Regions from separate parts of the Lysinibacillus sp. RS11 genome, predicted to be linked through region 2. Evidence: riboswitches for the same ligand, from Rfam matches in the RefSeq annotation. Region 2 holds a riboswitch; each other region holds the start of a gene.

Region 1 (6,525 bases), 1.2 Mb from region 2:
CCTGAATTAGCAGAATCGATTACAGAAGGTAGTATCGCACAGTGGGTAAAAAAAGTGGGCGATCGCGTTGAAAAAGGTGAATTCATCGTTGAACTTGAAACAGATAAAGTAAACGCTGAAATCATTTCTGAAGAAGCGGGTGTATTAACTCAAATTTTAGCTGAAGAAGGCGATACAGTACTTGTAGGTCAAGTAATCGCAGTTGTAGAAGCTGGCGAAGGTGCAGCTCCAGCTCCTGTTGCAGCGGCTCCAGTTGAAGCAACACCAGCTCCTGCAGCGCCACAAGCAGCTCCAGCTCCTGTTGCAGCAGCTCCAGTTGTTGTAGAAACTTCTGGAGAGCGTGTAATCGCATCTCCAGCAGCACGTAAACTTGCTCGTGAAAAAGGTATTGACCTTGCTGCTGTATCTCCAGTAGATCCACAAGGACGTGTACGTGTACAAGACGTTGCAGCTCATGGTACAGCTCCAGTAGCAGCACCACAAGCAGCTCCAGCAGCACCTAAAGCAGTTGCAGCTGTAGATGAATCACGTGTGACAGTTGAAAAAATGAGCCGTCGTCGCCAAACAATTGCAAAACGCTTACTTGAAGTAAAACAATCTACTGCAATGTTAACAACATTTAACGAAGTAGATATGACAAACGTTATGGCATTACGTTCTCGTAAAAAAGACCAATTCTTCGAGTCAACTGGCTCTAAACTTGGTTTCATGTCATTCTTCACTAAAGCAGTAGTTGCTGCACTTAAAAAATATCCATATGTGAACGCGCAAATCGTTGGTGACGAAATTCACTTAAACAACTTCTTTGATATCGGTGTAGCTGTATCAACAGAAGAAGGTTTAGTAGTACCAGTTGTACGTGACGCTGACCGCAAAAACTTCGCTGAAATTGAAGATTCAATTGCAGACCTAGCGAAAAAAGCACGTGACAAAAAATTAGGTTTAGCAGATCTTTCAGGTGGCTCATTCACAATTACAAACGGTGGGGTATTCGGTTCATTAATGTCTACACCTATCATGAATGGTACACAAGCTGGTATCCTAGGTATGCACACAATCAAAAAACGTCCAGTTGAAGTGAATGGTGAAGTAGAAATTCGCCCAATGATGTACTTAGCACTTTCTTATGACCACCGTATTATCGATGGTAAAGATTCTGTAGGTTTCCTTAAAACTGTAAAAGAATTACTTGAAAACCCAGAAGATTTATTATTAAATTCTTAATACCAAAATCATATTTAAACCCTGCGAACTTTGTTTCGCAGGGTTTTTTCTTTTTGTTGAACATTGAAGGGAACGATGGATAAAAAAGCTAGAGCAACGGAAAGAATAGTCGAAGTGACGGATAAAGCAATCGAAACGACGGAAAGAATAGTCGAAGTGACGGATAGGAACCCGAAGCGACGGAATTTGAGTTTGGTAATAAATGTTAAAGATTGTACCAAAAAATACAATAATGATTTTCAATTTTTCAAAAATAGGCAATGGGTATAAGAAGATTAATACCCTAATATTGTAAAAAATCAGAAAAATGATAAAATTATCTTGACGAATATCTTACTTTTATTGTAGTATCTTAGTATCAATTAAATAAACAAACCTCACATTTGTTCTACGGTGAGGTAGAGGCGCGGTATTTATTAGTTCATTGTTGAGTATAAGCAAGCGAAGACGCAATGGAGAAGGAACTACCGCCGAAGTATAAAAGGAGCTCGTACTTTTATGCTGGGTCTGCAGTGAATAAGTGCAGGACTGTCCTAGTGAATTATTTTCCAGATTTACTAGGTTGTGCTATCTCGGATACATGGAAATTATAGTGAGGATTTGGGCAACTGTTAATTAAAGTAAGACCTAAGTTCAATTCTTAGGTCTTTTTTTGTACAGTTGTCTTATTTTTTTACAGAAAAGGGGAGTTTTTCATGAAAAGAAAATGGTTGTTATTAATGTTAACGGTAATGACTGCAATTATGTTGGCAGCATGTGGTTCTGGCGACAAAAAGGATGAAGCAACAGGTGATGCTGGTGCAGATAAAGATGGCGGAGGTGAATTCCGTGTTGGGATGGAAGCAGGTTATGCTCCATTTAACTGGACGCAACAAGATGATGCAAATGGTGCAGTAAAAATCGCGGATAATGCTGAATATGCGGGCGGCTACGATGTGCAAATGGCGAAAAAAATTGCTGAAGGCTTAGGCAAAGAATTGGTCATTGTGAAAATGGAGTGGGATGGTTTAGTACCTGCACTACAATCAAATAAAATTGATGCCATTGTTGCGGGGATGTCACCTACTGATGAGCGTAAGAAAACAATTGATTTCACTGAAAATTACTATACATCTGATTTTGTTATGGTTATTAAAAAAGGTAGTAAGTATGAAAAAGCAAAATCAATCCAAGATTTTTCAGGAGCTAAAATCACATCACAATTAAACACATCTAACTACGATGTAATAGATCAGATCAAAGACGTTCAAAAACAAACTGCAATGGATAACTTCCCTGCTATGCGTGTAGCCTTAGAAGCTGAAAAAATTGATGGCTATGTAGCAGAACGTCCAGAAGGAATTTCCGCTGCTGCAGCAAATGATAAGTTCACATATGTAAAATTTGAAGAAGGCTTTGATACAGATATTTCAAACACTTCTATCGCAGTTGGTTTACGTAAAGGTGATGAAAATCTAGGTAAAATCAATGAAATTCTAAAAGGTATTTCTGAAGATGATCGTCAAAAAATAATGGAAGAAGCAATTCATCAACAACCTGCAGCACAATAATAAGACTGCACGGACTACTTGCTTAGTCCGTGCAATATCTTTTCATCATTATTCAATGAGTACCTCTTTAAATAATGATAATGTCCTAGCTAATAGAATCATAAAATAATAAGAAAAAGTAAGTTGCAATAAAATAGCTAAGGCAAAAAAACAAGCAAACAACACGACGTTGTAAGGAGGCACATCATGAGTCTTGAATGGATTATTTCAATTGTTGAGAACAACTGGCAAATGTTTTTACGAGGTGCGTATTATACATTACTTATTTCGATTATTAGTACAATTATTGGTGCACTTATCGGATTTTTCATCGGAATTATGCATACTATTAAGGTTCGTAAAAAGGGTGTAAAATACTATAGCTTAAAGATCATTAATTTTATACTAACATGCTATGTTGAATTCTTCCGTGGTACACCAATGATTGTACAAGCAATGGTTGTATTTTTCGGATTAGATATGGCATTTGGTATTGATATGCACTTTATTACAGCAGGTATTTTAGTCGTTTCATTGAATACTGGGGCTTATATGGCGGAAATTGTACGTGGTGGTATTGTATCGATTGATAAAGGACAGTATGAGGCTGCTTCAGCAATCGGTATGAATCATTTTCAAATCATGCTAAATGTAGTCTTACCACAAGTTGCGAGAAATGTATTGCCTGCAACAGGTAATCAATTAATTATGAATATTAAAGATACAGCAGTATTAAATGTGATCGGTGTTACGGAATTATTCTTCCAAACAAAATCGATCGCAGGTAATAACTTCCGCTATTTTGAATCATTCTTCGTAGCTTGTGTCATGTACTTCATCATGACATTTACAGCATCAAGGATTTTACTATATGTAGAAAGACGACTTGATGGACCAGATGCTTATCAAAAAGAACAGAAAGAAGCAATATAGGGGGACGAACAAATGGCCGTTATTAAAATAGAGCATTTAAGTAAATCATTTGGGCGTAACCAAGTGTTAAAGGACGTCAATTTTCAAGTAGAAAAGGGTGAGGTTGTCTGTTTAATCGGTTCTTCAGGATCAGGTAAATCAACACTACTGCGCTGCATTAATCTACTAGAAATGCCTAGTGGTGGTCAAATTATTTATAAAGGTGAAAATATTTTAGACGAAAAGCATAATATCCAAGAATACCGTACACATTTAGGGATGGTATTCCAGCAATTTAACTTATTCAATAATCATAATGTGTTAAATAATTGTACGGTTGGACAAGTGAAAGTATTAAAGCGTTCAAAGGCAGAGGCCGAGAAAATTGCTTTAAAATATTTGCACATCGTTGGCATGGATCAATATGTCAATGCAAAGCCTCGTCAGCTATCTGGTGGGCAAAAACAGCGAGTAGCGATTGCTCGCGCATTGTCCATGAACCCCGATGTGATGCTATTCGATGAACCTACGTCTGCATTAGATCCAGAGATGGTTGGGGAAGTGTTGAAGGTTATGCGCCAGCTAGCGGATGGTGGCAATACGATGTTAATTGTTACACATGAAATGGAATTTGCTAAAGAAGTAGCTGATCGTGTTGTATTTATGGATAAAGGTGTTATTGTAGAAGAGGGTCCACCATCACAGGTATTAATAAACCCTCAACATGAACGTACAAAAGAGTTTTTAAAACGTACACTAAAATAATTTCAAAAAAGTGAGTCCAGATGAATGGGCTCACTTATTTTCTAGAATTCCACTCTGCATATAAAACAAAGCAAATTGCAAATGCTACGGCAATGATAAAAAACCATTGCGGTACACCACCAAAGCTCATAATAACACCTCGAAGTTAAGATTTAATTATATAATTGGATGAAAAAACGGACTTCTATGGTTTTTTTCTCCACAAAAGAACAAAAATATTATAAAATAAGCATTAGACATTAGCTTCATGCTAGTAAAGAAAGGTAGAGAGATTATGTTACATTTAAAATGGAAAGATGCACCAACACTACGCGCAGTTACATGTAAGCATACAAATGCATCAAAATATTTAGTATCAAACGTATTAACAGTAGGGAAACAATATGATGTAAAAAATGAAACAGAAGAATTCGTTTTTATTATCGATAACACTGGTAATATCGGTGGCTACTATAAAGATTATTTTGAATAATAAAAATCAATTTCTCCTTGGCGTAATGGCGTCCAGATTTTAGCAGGATGCGAGGGTTTTAGGCTAACATCCTTTTATTCATTCCTTTTAAAATCCGTGGCATCCGCCGGAGGCTTAATTTTCATTCAATAGGTTTGAATGAAAATAAGAGGGTGGTTCAGATGATTTCTGAGCCACCCTTATTCGTTGGAAAAAAGAATCAGTCCCTCTTATAGCCCTTTAATTCTGCTACATCCTGTAAATGCTGTTTTTCCTGTTCTGTAGCTGTATGTAGGGCAAAGACGTCTTGGATAGCTGTTTGAAGCTCGTGCTGTGTTTCTTTGAATTTCGATACTTGCTGTTCGAAAGAAGGGCTTGCAAAACGGTCATTCGTGCGAGATAACCGCTCCTCTAGCTGGGCATAGTGTTGGTCCATATTCATGGATAACATCATCGCCAATTGATTTTTCCAAAGCGGAATGAGGGTAACAATTGAAAATTCTATTTTTTCTGCTAGCGTTTGGTTTGATTGCTGAATCATCCGTATTTGTGGTGCCGTTTGTAAAGCCACCTGCTGCGACACTTGTAAATCATAAATGCGCTGATCGAGTCGTTCGATTTGAGCGGCAAAGTCATTAAGCTGTTGAATCGCAAGTGGTTGATTGGATGCCTGGACACTAGTCACCTTTGCAGGAAGCTCCACTTCGATTGCTTGTTGCTTCTTCATTTGCCCAGCCGCAATAGCAGTTGCTAACTCTTCAAAAAATCCTCTATTATGTGAATAAAGTTCTTCAAGCATTTCTACATCTTTAATCATTTGAAGCTGAGCACGTTCGAGCTGAACCCCAATTCGCTCTACTTGGATACTAATACGTTCAAATTCCGTTAATGTTTGCTTAATAGGACGCTCAGTTTTACCAAATATTTTTTTAAAAAAAGACTGCTTTCTTGGCTCTAACGCGTTAGGATCTACGCGGTCTAACGTTTGCATTAATGAATCTAACATTTGGCCAATTTTTGTAACGTCCTTTTGTTTTACTTGTACAAGCATTCGATCAGCAAATTGAGAAAGAGCTCGCTGTGAATCTTGCCCTAAAGATAGCACTGATTCGAATTTTGTTAGGTCGATTTGACTAGCATATAGAAGTGCACGACTTTGTGCAAGAGGCGACAGCGTTTCATACGTCGCCATCGCCTCATTATTTGTAGTTTCTAAATAAGATTGTACAAGGGGAGAAAGACCTTGTATTGTATTTAGTTGAAATGCGTGATCATTTGCTGTCACTTATCATCGCCTCGCCACTCCAATTGTTCTTTTCGTCTACTATTAGAACGATTTGCAAATTCGATTTCCATTTGAAGATGGTCGATATCATTAGAAAGCGCATCCTTTAAATCGATTTGAATCGTATCATTTAAATCTGTCAGTGTTTCTCGTGTTTTTGATAATGTTATTTGAATTTCCTTATCTTTCACTGGCTGCTTCGATAACATCGTATATTTTTCCGTTAATTCGACAGCAGAAGGTAGGTGAGCATAAAAAAATTGTTCAACATTATAAAATTTTCGTGGATCTGCCTTCACAATTTTCACGATGTTTTTTGAAATACGTGTCATTTCGATTAATTGTTTAAATGCCGAAAC
Region 2 (6,525 bases):
CTAGTTGAAAAACAAAATGCTCAAGGAAATCTTTGTATGGCTATTCGGCTGGTTTTAGCCTTCGTTCCTCTTATTGCTGATCCCCAAGGAGCGTCCAGCCTCCACTCCATTCAACCACTTCACAATAGTATGTATCTTCTGGCATATAGTGATAAAACAAAACTTAAGCAACATCTGTTTTCTGGGTGAAAGCGGAGTGTCAGCGGTAACAGGTGTACAATCTTGTCACTGTTATAAGTCTTTTCTGTTCAATTTATGATGAGTAGCCTGGAACGGGAGCCACCTTCATCTAAAGCTTTACAACATTCAACTTAATTTAAAAGGACACCTTAATTTCATTGACATAATAGTTTTTCAAGCCCGATTGATGAAGACTAATAATCAGTTGGAAAGAAAAAAACCACTAATTAAAGTTTTACTTTATAGTTGAGCATGTCTTTCTTTTAAAAGTACATCTATTAACGACATAAATGCTTCCAAAATATTAAGTGAATGTTGAATCGTTTCCTCTAAATTAATAATTGACAACTCATTAACTAATTTTTGAGCAGCCGTATGTACTAATTCATGAGGTTGTTCTATACGACGAAACTCTGGTAAATTCTGATATTGCTCAAAATGTCCATAATACCATTTCCCAAACGCACATTGATGATGCGTTTTTAACGCTTCTTTATGTCCTGCCTTTTGAATAGCATTTCGCAAAAAACTAGCATGATCCATTAATCTTGCTGACAATTGGCTGATTACCGTTTGCTCTGAGGGCTTTTGAATTGTCGGTGCAATAACATGTAACATTTCAAATACTTGATTCTGTATTATTTCCGAGAAGTCACTTGTATGTGATAATTCTGTCATTGTTATAGCTAAACGATCTACAGCTACTACATTTTCTTCTGATACAGTTGTTATTTGATGAATTCCATGTGCTACTTCTTCAATATTTTTACTTGTTACTGTCAAATTAGCAATATTACCTTTCATGATACTTAAAAAATCAGTGAAGTAATGTTCGACTTGTTCAATATTTTTTAATGTATTATGTAATTGCTTATCGATGATTGATCGAATCTTCGTCATTTCTTGCAATGAATCTTTCGAGCTATTAGCTAACTTTCCTACCTCCATCGCGACAACATTGAAGCCCTTCCCTTGCTCACCTGCACGTGCAGCTTCAATAGAGGCATTTAAGGCTAGTAATTGTGTTTGATCGGCAATCCCTGTAACACTTTTACTAATATCATTCATTTTAATCATTTCATTGTCCAGCTGTTTTGTTGAATGAGCTCCTTTAGCTAACAGCTCCTGAACCATTTCACCTTTTATAATAGATGATTCCATTTCCTCTACAAGTAATAACGAATGCTGTTTTATTTCTTGAATATTTGCATTAACATTTTGCTCAACCGCAAGTATCTCTTCTGAATTGGATGACATTTCTTCAGCCATTGCTGAAATATCTACTACATTTGTTGAGACACTTTGAACCTTTAAAGCCGTTTGACAATTAATTAACTCCACATGTGCAAGTACAAAGTCCAAAATCGCATTTCTCACATCGATGCTTTCTTGCTCAAGTTCCAATTCCTGAATTCGCTTTTTTAATATTTGTATTTCGGAATCGTTGTGTATCTCAACGCTTTCAATTGGCTTTTGAAATAAACCTAATAATGCCATAGAAACCTCCACCTTTTCCTTGTTAAAACATATAATTACATTTTACTATACAATAATATCAATAGATAAAATATTAAATTAATATAAAGAAAAAATAGGATGTGCCTTTTATTGACACATCCCATTCATTATTATACGTAAAGTGCATGTTCTAAATTGAATTCATCGTGTAATGCATTTGCTGCACGAATCATTTCGTCCTGAGGTACAACAACAGATACTTTTATTTCAGATGTACTTACCATTTTTACTGGGATACCTTCACGACGCAAACGATCAAACATACGAGCAGCAACGCCTGGATTAGATGCCATACCTGAGCCAACTATTGAGACTTTTGCTAAGCCGATTTCAAAATCAGCAAAACTAAATCCTAATGATAATTTACTATCTTCTAAGACACGTAATGCTTCTGCAAACTCCTCTTTTAAAATGGTAAACGATACAGTCGGCTTTAAGCCATCTATTATGGCTTGTACAATGATATCGACGTTTATGCGATTTTTTGCAAGTATTGTGAACATATCTGCTAACGAAGCATCAGAATAAGCATCATAACCAACCGTTAAACGAATAACATCTGACTCATAAGCAACACCACGAACTATTAAATTTTTCTCCATTTCAACTTCCTCCTTCAATAAAGTACCTACTGTATCTACTACGCTCGACCGAATAATAACTGGGATTTGAAATTTCTTAGCTAACTCTATAGCTCGCGGGTGTAAAATTTGTGATCCTAAATTTGATAGCTCTAGCATTTCGTCATAGGAAATTTCTTTTAGCTTTTGTGCCCTAACAACATGACTTGGATCAGCTGTATAGACTCCTTCCACATTCGTGTAAATATCTACGCGCTCCGCTTCCAATGCCGCCGCGATAGCTACAGCCGTCGTTTCCGCTCCGCCTTTACCAAGCGTCGTAATATTCTGTGAATAATCAATACCTTGTTCCCCCGCAACGATTACGATTTGTCCTTGTGCAAAATGCTCTGCTATTCGACTAACATCAATATCATCGATACGCGCATTGAAATACATATCATCAGTTTGAATACCTGCCTGCCAACCCGTTAATGACACTGCATGATATCCTTCTTCCTGCAAAGCAATCGCAACTAACGCACTTGATAGTTGTGAGTTTGTTGAAAGTAGTACATCTAGTTCACGCTTAGACGCACTATCTGATAAATCACAAGCCATCTCTGCTAATTCTTTCGCCATACTCCTCATTCCCGCAGTTACAACGACAACATCATAGCCTCTTTCCTTTTCAGCTATCGCCCTTTTCGCAACATCTTGAATATGCTTTGTCGATGCTAATGCAGCACTACCGAATTTCATCACAATTCTCGCCATACATATCATTCTCCTTCGTATTCAATCATTTCGGTGTCTCTAGAAAACTAAAAAAGGCAGCCCTCACATAACGTGAAAGCTGCCTATAACATGTACAATAATAGTTACTTGCGCATGTGAGATAGCTCTCCGAAACGTTTAGAATCGACAGTTTTACATTTATTAAATGCAAAACCAGCACAGCATCGGAAACAACGATGCTCCACTTCGGCAAGCTTCCCTTTCATACATTGTCACTGGACTTGTTCGTCCTCTAATGTACTACTCTTGAACCTCGCACCTCTATCATCACTTAAATAGTGAATGTATTTAATTTTGCCTTAGCGAAAAAAATTTGTAGTTTATACATTTGAAACATCTACAATAAGCTAAGGAGTCGTATATAACATTGCTATTTTAGATCAATGTTATATACAACCTTAGCATATGAATAATCCTTTGACAATGACTCTTGTTGAAAAGGAATTCCATCTGCATTCATTTCACCACCTTCAGAGATGGGAGTCTTCTGTAGCTGACGCTTTGCTTTCGCTACAAAGAACTATCTGCTGAATGAAAATAGGCGTAAATATTGCTAGCTAGATTAGCAGGCATACCGGCTTCTTGTAACGCCAACTCACTTGCCTCACGAATTTTTTTGACAGAGCCAAAATGCTTAAGTAATTGCTGTTTTCGCTTTGGACCAACACCCTCTATATGATCGAGAACAGATTGAATGGCATGCTTCTCGTGCTGCTGTCGTAAGAAGGTAATGGCGAAGCGGTGTACTTCGTCCTGAATACGTTGCAGTAAATAGAATCCATCACTTGTGCGCTTTAACGCAATTACTTCAGGTGGGTCACCAAATAAAAGCTGTGACGTATTATGCTTTTCATCTTTTGCTAATCCGGCAATTGGAATGACTAGGCCAAGTTCATCTTCTAATACTTCTCGTGCGACTTCCATTTGCCCCTTCCCACCATCAATTAGTACTAAATCCGGCAAAGGTAAACCTTCTTTTAACACTCGTGTGTAACGACGTCGTATTACTTCTTGCATTGCTCCGTAATCATCATGTTTGGCAGCTGTGCGTGTTTTGTACTTTCGATACTCCTTCTTTGCTGGTTTTCCATCGATAAATACAACCATTGCAGATACTGCATCTGTTCCATGCATATGACTATTATCAAAAGCTTCTATTCGTAAAGGCGTTGAAATACCCATCGCTTCACCGAGTGCCTCACATGCGCCTATTGTTCGCTCTTCCTGACGTTCAATAAGTTGGAACTTTGCTGCTACAGCAATTTCAGCATTTTTAATCGCTAATTCTACAAGTTCTTTTTTTTGCCCACGTTTTGGTGTTAGCACTCGAACATCAAGTAATTCCGTTAAAATATCCGCATCAATAGATTGTGGGATAAAAATCTCCTTCGGCTTAATGTGTTCTAATTTGTCATAAAATCGGCCAACGAACGTTAAAAATTCCTCTTCTGCCTCTTGATAAATTGGGAAAATCGAGACATCTCGTTCAATGAGCTTTCCTTGACGAACAAAGAAAACTTGCACACACATCCAGCCCTTCTCGACTGCATAACCAAATACATCGCGGTTCGTAGTATCACTTGAGACGATTTTTTGCTTTTGCATAACAGTGTCTATATGAGCAATTTGATCACGAAACTCTTTTGCACGCTCAAACTCTAAATTTTCTGCAGCTTCAAGCATCTTTTCCTCGAGCTCCTTTTTGACTGCCTCAACACCACCATTTAAAAATTTCGTCATATCCTCAATCATATCGTGGTAAATTTGGGCATCAATATCTTTCACGCAAGGTGCTAGGCATTGTCCCATGTGATAATACAAACAAACCTTGGAAGGAAGTTGCACACATTTTCGAAGCGGATATAAACGATCCAGTAGCTTTTTCGTTTCACTAGCTGCATAGGCATTTGGGTATGGGCCAAAGTATTTCGCCTTATCCTTTTTCACTTTTCGCGTCGTAATAAGACGTGGATGTTTTTCATTTGTAATTTTAAGATACGGATACGTTTTATCATCCGTCAGCATAATATTGTATTTCGGATCATGTAGTTTAATAAGATTAAGCTCTAAAATTAAAGCTTCTATATTGGAGGATGTCACAATGTACTCAAAATCTTCTATTTCGCTTACAAGTCTCTGTGTTTTCCCTTCATGCGTACCAGTAAAATACGAGCGTACTCGATTTTTCAGCACTTTGGCTTTCCCAACATAAATAATGATTCCTTGCCGATCCTTCATCAAATAGCAGCCAGGCTGATCTGGTAAAATTTCAAGCTTTCGTTTAATTAAATCATTCATCGCCTACCTGCCCTCCTTTTTGTTAAAACTAGCGTTCGCTTTTTCTCTTTATTATATAACGAAAAAAAGCCGAGCACATCTATAGATGGCTCGACTTTTCTTTTTTTACAGGATCATTATGCCTCGGCATAATTGCGTCCGGAATCGGCTTTGAGCTTAGGCCTGCGTGAGGGCCGACACGATGTCGGTCATTTCGGTAATGCCACAGGACGTGGCGTTTTTTCCGATGCAGGTCAGTTAGCCGTTATCGCATGGATGCGATGATTTTAGGCTAACATCCTTTATTAACTCCTTTCCGATTCCGTAACATCTGCCGGAGGCTTTGGGCCAACGTGATGTTGGTCACTCAGTCGTCGCTACAGGACGTGGCGTTCTTAGACTGAGTTCCTCTATTTCAGCGGGTGTTTGGACACCCCTGAAAAGAGGTTAAATTCGCATTCATCTCCCATCTGTAGAGGTGGGAGACTTGTGCTGAAAGAAGTTAAGCATGTTTTGCGATAAATGCTTCTAACGCTTCTTTTGGTTGGAAACCAACAGTTTTGTCTACTAATTCGCCATCTTTGAATAATAGTAATGATGGAATAGACATAATTTGGTATTGCGCTGCAGTACCTTGGTTGTTATCTACATCTACTTTTACGATTTTAGCCGCACTACCTGCAGCATCCATTTCTTCAAGAACTGGCCCAATCATTTTACAAGGTCCGCACCAAGCAGCCCAGAAGTCTACTAGCACTAACCCTTCTTTAATATCATCTTGGAAAGTTGCATCTGTTGCATGTACAATTGCCATTTGAAATCCTCCTTAAACTTACTATGCTTGTAGTATAGCATGGATAAATTCGCTAGAGCGAACAATCTGCCTAGTATGCATAATTTATGAAAAATTAGGTCGAAAAAGGTATTAGGTTGATTTGCTAATTAGCTATTTTTATTGAAAACGACCTTTATACACATAAGTTAACGTAATAAAAAGATAAATAGCTAATGTAATGCCTGTTACGATAATAGATGTTGTAAAAATAATACCAATCAGAATTGCACTTAACGCAATAATAGCGATCCAAGTTGTATAAGGGAACCATTTCACTGCATAAGCACTTGTTTTTTTTGGCTGTTTTTTACGCGATTTCAAATGCGCAATTGCAATAATTAACCAAATAAATAACAC
Region 3 (6,525 bases), 1.5 Mb from region 2:
TTTCGCGCAGATAAAACCCTTTTGCCGCTGCCGCTTTGCTTTCGCGCAGATAAAACCCTTTTGCCGCTGCCGCTTTGCTTTCGCGCAGATAAAACCCTTTTGCCGCTGCCGCTTTGCTTTCGCGCAGATAAAACCCTTTTGCCGCTGCCGCTTTGCTTTCGCGCAGATAAAACCCTTTTGCCGCTGCCGCTTTGCTTTCGCGCAGATAAAACCCTTTTGCCGCTGCCGCTTTGCTTTCGCGCAGATAAAACCCTTTTGCCGCTGCCGCTTCGCTTTCGCGCAGATAAAACCCTTTTGCCGCTGCCGCTTCGCTTTCGCGCAGATAAAACCCTTTTGCCGCTGCCGCTTCGCTTTCGCGCAGATAAAACCCTTTTGCTGTCGCTACGTTAGCACTACGCTTTCGCACAAAAACATTTGCAGGCCTAAGCACAAAGCCGATTCCGGACGACGCAATTATGTCGGGGCATAATTGATAATGAAAAAAGCTCACTTGCATAAGCTACACTTTTGGTATCTGATGAAATCACATGATGACCGTCTATAAATTTGAACAAAGTATTTCATATATGAAATATGTATGTTTTCCAACAGATATTTTCGTGGTGATTATAGTCCCATTCCTCTAATATGAGGGTAGATGGAGGAATTCGATATGAATTTACATGAGATACAGCAGTTTTTAGAACTTTATCAAGTAGAACAAAATGAGTCTAAAACATGGCTAGAAAATAAATTACAGCACATTAAAACAGCAGGAGAATATATACCGACTACGGAGGAATTAACCTTCGGCGCACGAGTGGCATGGCGTAATAGCAATAAGTGTATTGGACGTTTGTTTTGGCAATCACTACATGTTATAGATGCCCGTGATATTTTAAAAGAAGAGGCTGTGTTCACTGCTTTACTTGAGCATATACAATATGCAACAAATGACGGCAAAATTCGTCCAACAATAACCGTTTTTGCACCAGGGCGAGTGCGTATATGGAATCACCAGCTAATCCGTTATGCGGGCTATGAAACGGAATCTGGAATCATTGGTGATCGACATTCCGTTGAGTTTACAAAAATATGCGAATCACTTGGCTGGCAAGGTGAGAAAACAGCATTTGATGTGCTTCCACTTGTTGTGCAGGTGGATGGAAGAGAGCCGCAAATGTTTACAATCCCTGATGAATATGTACTTGAGGTTCCGATTCGTCATCCTGAAGCTCCTCAAGTTGAAAAGCTAGGATTAAAATGGTATGCGGTGCCAATGATTTCGAGCATGCGCTTCCAAATGGCAGGTATCGATTTTCAGGCGGCTCCATTCAATGGATGGTATATGGGCACTGAAATCGGAGCACGTAATTTAGCTGATCATGAGCGTTATAATATGCTGCCCGCTATAGCAGAAATTTTTAACCTCGATACAACAAAGCAGGCCTCTCTATGGCGTGATCGTGCATTAGTTGAGCTCAATATTGCGGTATTACATTCATTTAAAGAAGATGGTGTGAGCATTGTAGATCATCATACCGCAGCTCAGCAATTTAAATTGTTTGAGGAAGCGGAAGCAGCAACAAATCGTGAAGTTACAGGGAATTGGACATGGTTGATTCCACCTCTTTCACCAGCTACAACGCATATTTTCCATAAGCCATATGTCAATGTTTATAATACACCGAACTATTTTTATCAGAAACCAGCTTATTAATCGGAAAAAGGCAGTACATGAGCTGCCTTTTTTAATTTACATATTCATTTTTAGAAGCCCTAAAAGAACATAAGGAAAGTATCAATACTACGACAACAAAGAGCCATCCTACGATGTTCCAGCCGCCGAATACATCATGCAAGTATCCGAATAGGATTGGACCGATTGCAGCGAATAAATAACCTAAGGATTGTGCAAAGCCTGATAAATCAGCTGCTTCAAAAGCTGAACGGGTACGTAGTGTAAAGAACATCATCGCTAATGCGAATGAAGCACCCCCTGCTAAGCCGAGTAGCACCATCCACAGTACTGCGAAGTCTGTCCATTCCATCACTACCCCAATAAAGCCAACTATGTAAAATGACGTAAACATGAATACAAGGGGGCGTTGAGACGTCATTTTACTAGCAATAATAGGTACAGCTAAAGCCATCGGGACTTGTGAAAATTGCATGATGGAGAACATCCAGCCGGCACGATCTGCGGCTAAGCCTTGCGCTATGTATATTTCAGGAATCCAGGCAGCAGTTGTATAGAATAATAATGACTGTAACCCCATAGCACCTGTTACAGCCCAAGTAACAGGTGATTTCCATAAAGGTGTACGTTCTTTTGTAATCTTCAAAGTAGGCTCAGGCTTATTAAATTTCAACTGTGGAATCCAAATTAAAATGGTTAATCCCACTAGTACAAGCGAGATGGCCAGTGCACCTTGCCAGCCAAATGATGAATTGGCAATAGGATAGCTAATGCCAGCACCAAGCCCAGCTGTCAAATTCATCGACATTGTGAAAAATGCCATAAGTAAACCTATGTGATAGGGAAACTTCAATTTAAGCAATCCTGGAATAAGTACGTTACCGAATGCAATGGCGATACCAATTAGCACAGTACCAAACACGAGTAAAGTAGTTGTGCCAAGGGAGCGTATTATAATTCCTAATGCTAAAAGAATAGTAGATAAAAATAATGTTAATTCTAGCCCTAATTTACGTGCGACATTAGGGGCAAATGGTGATATGATTGCGAATGCTAGCAATGGGATTGTTGTTAGAAAGCCCGCGAGTACATTGGATATGCTGAGATCTTCACGGATAAAGGAAATAATGGGCCCAACAACTGTTAGTGGCATTCGTAATGTCGAGGCAATACAAATTACGCCGATCACTAGTAATAAGGTTGTTCCTCTCCAGCTGATTTTCCTGCTAAGATAAGTAGTCGAATGTTCATCAGTAGTCAAATAAATCCCTCCTGTTAGAACAATTATAATCGAACTACTATGCCATTGTATTAAATTATTTAAAGTGATGGAAAATTCGAAAAAAACGGAACATTAATCGAGTTATTGAAATGTCAAAGGTCGTATGTTAAACTAATACACATCATAAATTTAATAATTATATGCCTCAAGTTTGTATTGAGGTAGAGGTCGCGGTATTTAAGAGTATACTAATGGAAATGACAAGCATTAGAGATGTTAGTGGAAAGGAAATATCGCCGAAGTGTGAGGGGACTTGAAAACCTCATGCTGGGGCTGTCTCCGAAAGGAACAGAACTGTCACGTTTGGAACAACGTGTTGAGCTATCGTTTTTGAAAGAACTGAGGATTAACTTAGCCATCACTACGTTCATGTGATGGCATTTTTTTTGCCTCTTTAAAGAAGGAAGGAAGCTATATCGTGAGTGAAATAAAAGTGAATCAGCTCGGTAATAAAGCGCCGAAGCTGAAAAAAGAATTAAAAAGCCGTCATATTACTATGATTTCATTAGGCGGTACAATCGGTACAGGGTTGTTTTTAGCTAGTGGTGGTGCCATTGCGCAAGCAGGCCCTGGCGGAGCACTGCTCGCCTATGCATTAATTGGTATTATGGTGTACTTTTTAATGACGAGCTTAGGCGAAATGGCGGCTTATATGCCATCATCGGGCTCATTTAGTACGTATGCTACAAAATTTGTAGATCCGGCTTTAGGTTTTGCCCTTGGTTGGAACTACTGGTACAACTGGGCAATCACCATTGCGGCAGAGATTTCTGCTGTATCATTAATTATGAAATATTGGTTCCCGGATAGCTCATCAGCACTTTGGACTGCTTTATTTATCATTATAGTTTTAACGTTCAATTTACTATCGGTAAAAAGCTATGGTGAAAGTGAATATTGGTTTGCAATGATCAAGGTTGTAACTGTAATCATCTTTATTATCGTCAGTTTCTTAATGATTTTTGGTATTTTAGGTGGACAAGCTCCTGTAGGCTTTACGAATTTCTTTATTAGTGATGGACCATTCCACGGTGGTTTCCTTGCTACATTTGGTATTTTCTTAGCTGCGGGATTCTCTTTCCAAGGGACAGAGCTACTAGGAATAACAGCAGGGGAAACGGATGACCCTGGTAAAAATATTCCGAAAGCTGTTAAGTCTGTTTTCTGGCGAATTCTTTTATTCTATATTTTAGCGATTGCTGCAATTGGGATGCTGATTCCATTTACAGATGAACGTTTGTTGTCTGAGGATATCGCTGTATCACCATTTACACTAGTATTTGACCGTTTAGGAATTGCCTTTGCAGCGTCATTGATGAATGCCGTGATTTTAACGGCTATGCTGTCAGCAGGGAATTCAGGGCTCTATGCATCTTCTCGTATGCTGTGGCAATTAGCAGTAGATGGCCATGCACCAAAAATTTTCACTAAACTAAGCCGTCGAGGTATTCCCATTTATGCATTATTGGCGACATTAGCTGTAGGCTCCCTAGCATTTTTAGCTTCATTCTTTGGTGACGGTGTAGTCTATATGTGGCTTCTAAATGCCTCTGGGATGTCTGGCTTCATTGCCTGGCTAGGAATTGCATATAGCCATTATCGTTTCCGTCGAGCGTTCGAGGCACAAGGCTTGGATCCGAAATTGTTGCCATATAAAGCAAAGCTATTCCCATTCGGTCCGCTATTTGCTTTTACAGTTTGTATGATTGTTGTGATCGGTCAAAATTACACTGCCTTTATGGGTGACAAAATTGATTGGTACGGAGTCTTTGTTTCATATATTGGTATTCCACTGTTCTTACTGTTATGGCTTGGCTATAAAATCAAGCATAAAACAAAAATGCTTCCACTAGAGGAATGTGATTTAAAAGTAGAACAATAAAATTAAAACTGCCCTGTGAGTCATAGAAAATGACTTGCAAGGCAGTTTTTTAAGTTAAATAATAAATTTGTAACCCTAGAGTTCAAAATACTGCGAGGGAACGATTAATCTTTAAGCTCCAAGACCTCGTATCCCCATAATTGCAATCATCGATTCGTAGACTACAAGAATAAGCAAAATGATGAGTAATCCTAGTTAATTAAAAATACCTGTTTGTACTGGAGAGAAGAAGAAAGGGGACTTTAGTTTCTCAAATCGTCCTTCACTTTTGGTGCACAACCTTAATATGGTAAACTAATTGAGAAATGACACATCACCAAATTTCAGGTATAACATTTGTTGAAACGTATACCATGCATATAAGTTGATTGGAGTGGAGGCTGGGCGACTCCTTGGGGATTAGCGTCACAGATGAGACCCTGGAGCGAGCCCAGCGAGTGAAGCGGCTCATCGGACGCCCCCAGGAAAGCGCCCAGCTGGAACGGAAATCAACCCCTCTTTGTGGTGATGATCATAGTAATGACCAAGTCATATATAGACTGCTTTATATTAGGAAGAGGTGCATGAAAGTGCAAAACAATATATTACTAGTAGAAGATGACGAAGCCATTCGTGAAATGGTGGAAAACTATTTAACGATGGAGGGATTCCTTGTCACCTCTGCGGTAAATGGTGAGGAAGCATTACAAAATTGTTTAAACAATCCCTTTGATTTAGTGATCTTGGATATTATGATACCGAAACTTAATGGATTAGAAGTTTTAAAGATTATAAGAGAGCAAGCATCACTTCCAATTATCATTATGTCAGCCAAGGATAGTGATGTTGATAAAGCGTTGGGATTAGGATTAGGGGCAGATGATTATATCGCTAAGCCATTCTCTATGCTGGAATTTTCAGCACGTGTCAAAGCCGCAATTCGAAGAGCTACAAAATACTCCAGTCAAGTAGAGGAGAAGAAAGATACAGTAGAGATAGACAACTTATCAATCGACCTTGTTAATTTTTCAGCTGAGAAGAATGGACAACAAGTAAAGCTCACGTCAAAGGAATTTGCCATCTTGAAATTATTCGTGACAAATCGTAATCGCGTTTTTACAAAGCAGCAAATTTATCAACTAATCTGGAATGATGCTTACTATGGAGATGAAAACATTATTAATGTACATATAAGAAGATTACGCGAAAAAATTGAAGACGACCCATCCAACCCTCAATATATTATAACGCTTTGGGGAATTGGCTATAAATTTGAAGGATAAACAGATGATTATATTTCTACTATTTATAATTGTATTGCTCCTAGGTATTATAATTTTTCAGGTGAGAGCAAAAAAACAACAAGATGCTACTATTCAATACATGCATCAAAAACTGCAAGCAATCGTTGATGAACAATCGAGCGAGAAGATTTTAGTATCGACAGCTAATCAAGAAATACAGCAACTACTTATTGCGATGAATACCTTGTTGGATCACAATCAAAAAGTACTAGCAACACATCGAAAAATGGAAAGCTCTATGAAAAAGATGTTGGCGAATATTTCGCATGATCTTAAAACACCTTTAACAGTTGTATTAGGTTATACTGAAATGCTGCAGCTTAAGAACTCACTTTGTGAAGAGGAGCGGCAACGATTGCTTACTGGTGTTCATTCGAAAACATTGGAAGTATTAAAAATA

The links. A riboswitch is a leader RNA that binds a small molecule or an ion and turns the genes downstream of it on or off. The one in region 2 is predicted to bind lysine.
Positions count from the first base shown of each region.
Region 1: another riboswitch for lysine. It lies ahead of AB9L17_RS11985 (transporter substrate-binding domain-containing protein); the one in region 2 lies ahead of AB9L17_RS18385 (aspartate kinase).
Region 3: another riboswitch for lysine. It lies ahead of AB9L17_RS01345 (amino acid permease); the one in region 2 lies ahead of AB9L17_RS18385 (aspartate kinase).

Region 1 covers NZ_CP168124.1:2,344,193-2,350,717, forward strand. The annotation lists gene odhB (2-oxoglutarate dehydrogenase complex dihydrolipoyllysine-residue succinyltransferase) at 1-1,224, shown strand, start outside; gene AB9L17_RS11980 (hypothetical protein) at 1,300-1,494, shown strand; lysine riboswitch at 1,616-1,802, shown strand; gene AB9L17_RS11985 (transporter substrate-binding domain-containing protein) at 1,920-2,774, shown strand; gene AB9L17_RS11990 (amino acid ABC transporter permease) at 2,961-3,686, shown strand; gene AB9L17_RS11995 (amino acid ABC transporter ATP-binding protein) at 3,699-4,430, shown strand; gene AB9L17_RS12000 (DUF6501 family protein) at 4,705-4,902, shown strand; gene AB9L17_RS12005 (toxic anion resistance protein) at 5,102-6,166, opposite strand; gene AB9L17_RS12010 (5-bromo-4-chloroindolyl phosphate hydrolysis family protein) at 6,163-6,525, opposite strand, start outside.
Region 2 covers NZ_CP168124.1:3,570,721-3,577,245, forward strand. The annotation lists gene AB9L17_RS18375 (CZB domain-containing protein) at 421-858, opposite strand; partial or broken gene AB9L17_RS18380 (methyl-accepting chemotaxis protein) at 904-1,245, opposite strand; gene AB9L17_RS18385 (aspartate kinase) at 1,809-3,035, opposite strand; lysine riboswitch at 3,150-3,328, opposite strand; gene uvrC (excinuclease ABC subunit UvrC) at 3,567-5,354, opposite strand; gene trxA (thioredoxin) at 5,836-6,147, opposite strand; gene AB9L17_RS18400 (amino acid permease) at 6,286-6,525, opposite strand, start outside.
Region 3 covers NZ_CP168124.1:240,728-247,252, forward strand. The annotation lists gene AB9L17_RS01330 (hypothetical protein) at 1-430, opposite strand, end outside; gene AB9L17_RS01335 (nitric oxide synthase oxygenase) at 653-1,699, shown strand; gene AB9L17_RS01340 (CynX/NimT family MFS transporter) at 1,731-2,939, opposite strand; lysine riboswitch at 3,115-3,292, shown strand; gene AB9L17_RS01345 (amino acid permease) at 3,379-4,842, shown strand; gene AB9L17_RS01350 (response regulator transcription factor) at 5,412-6,104, shown strand; gene AB9L17_RS01355 (sensor histidine kinase) at 6,109-6,525, shown strand, end outside.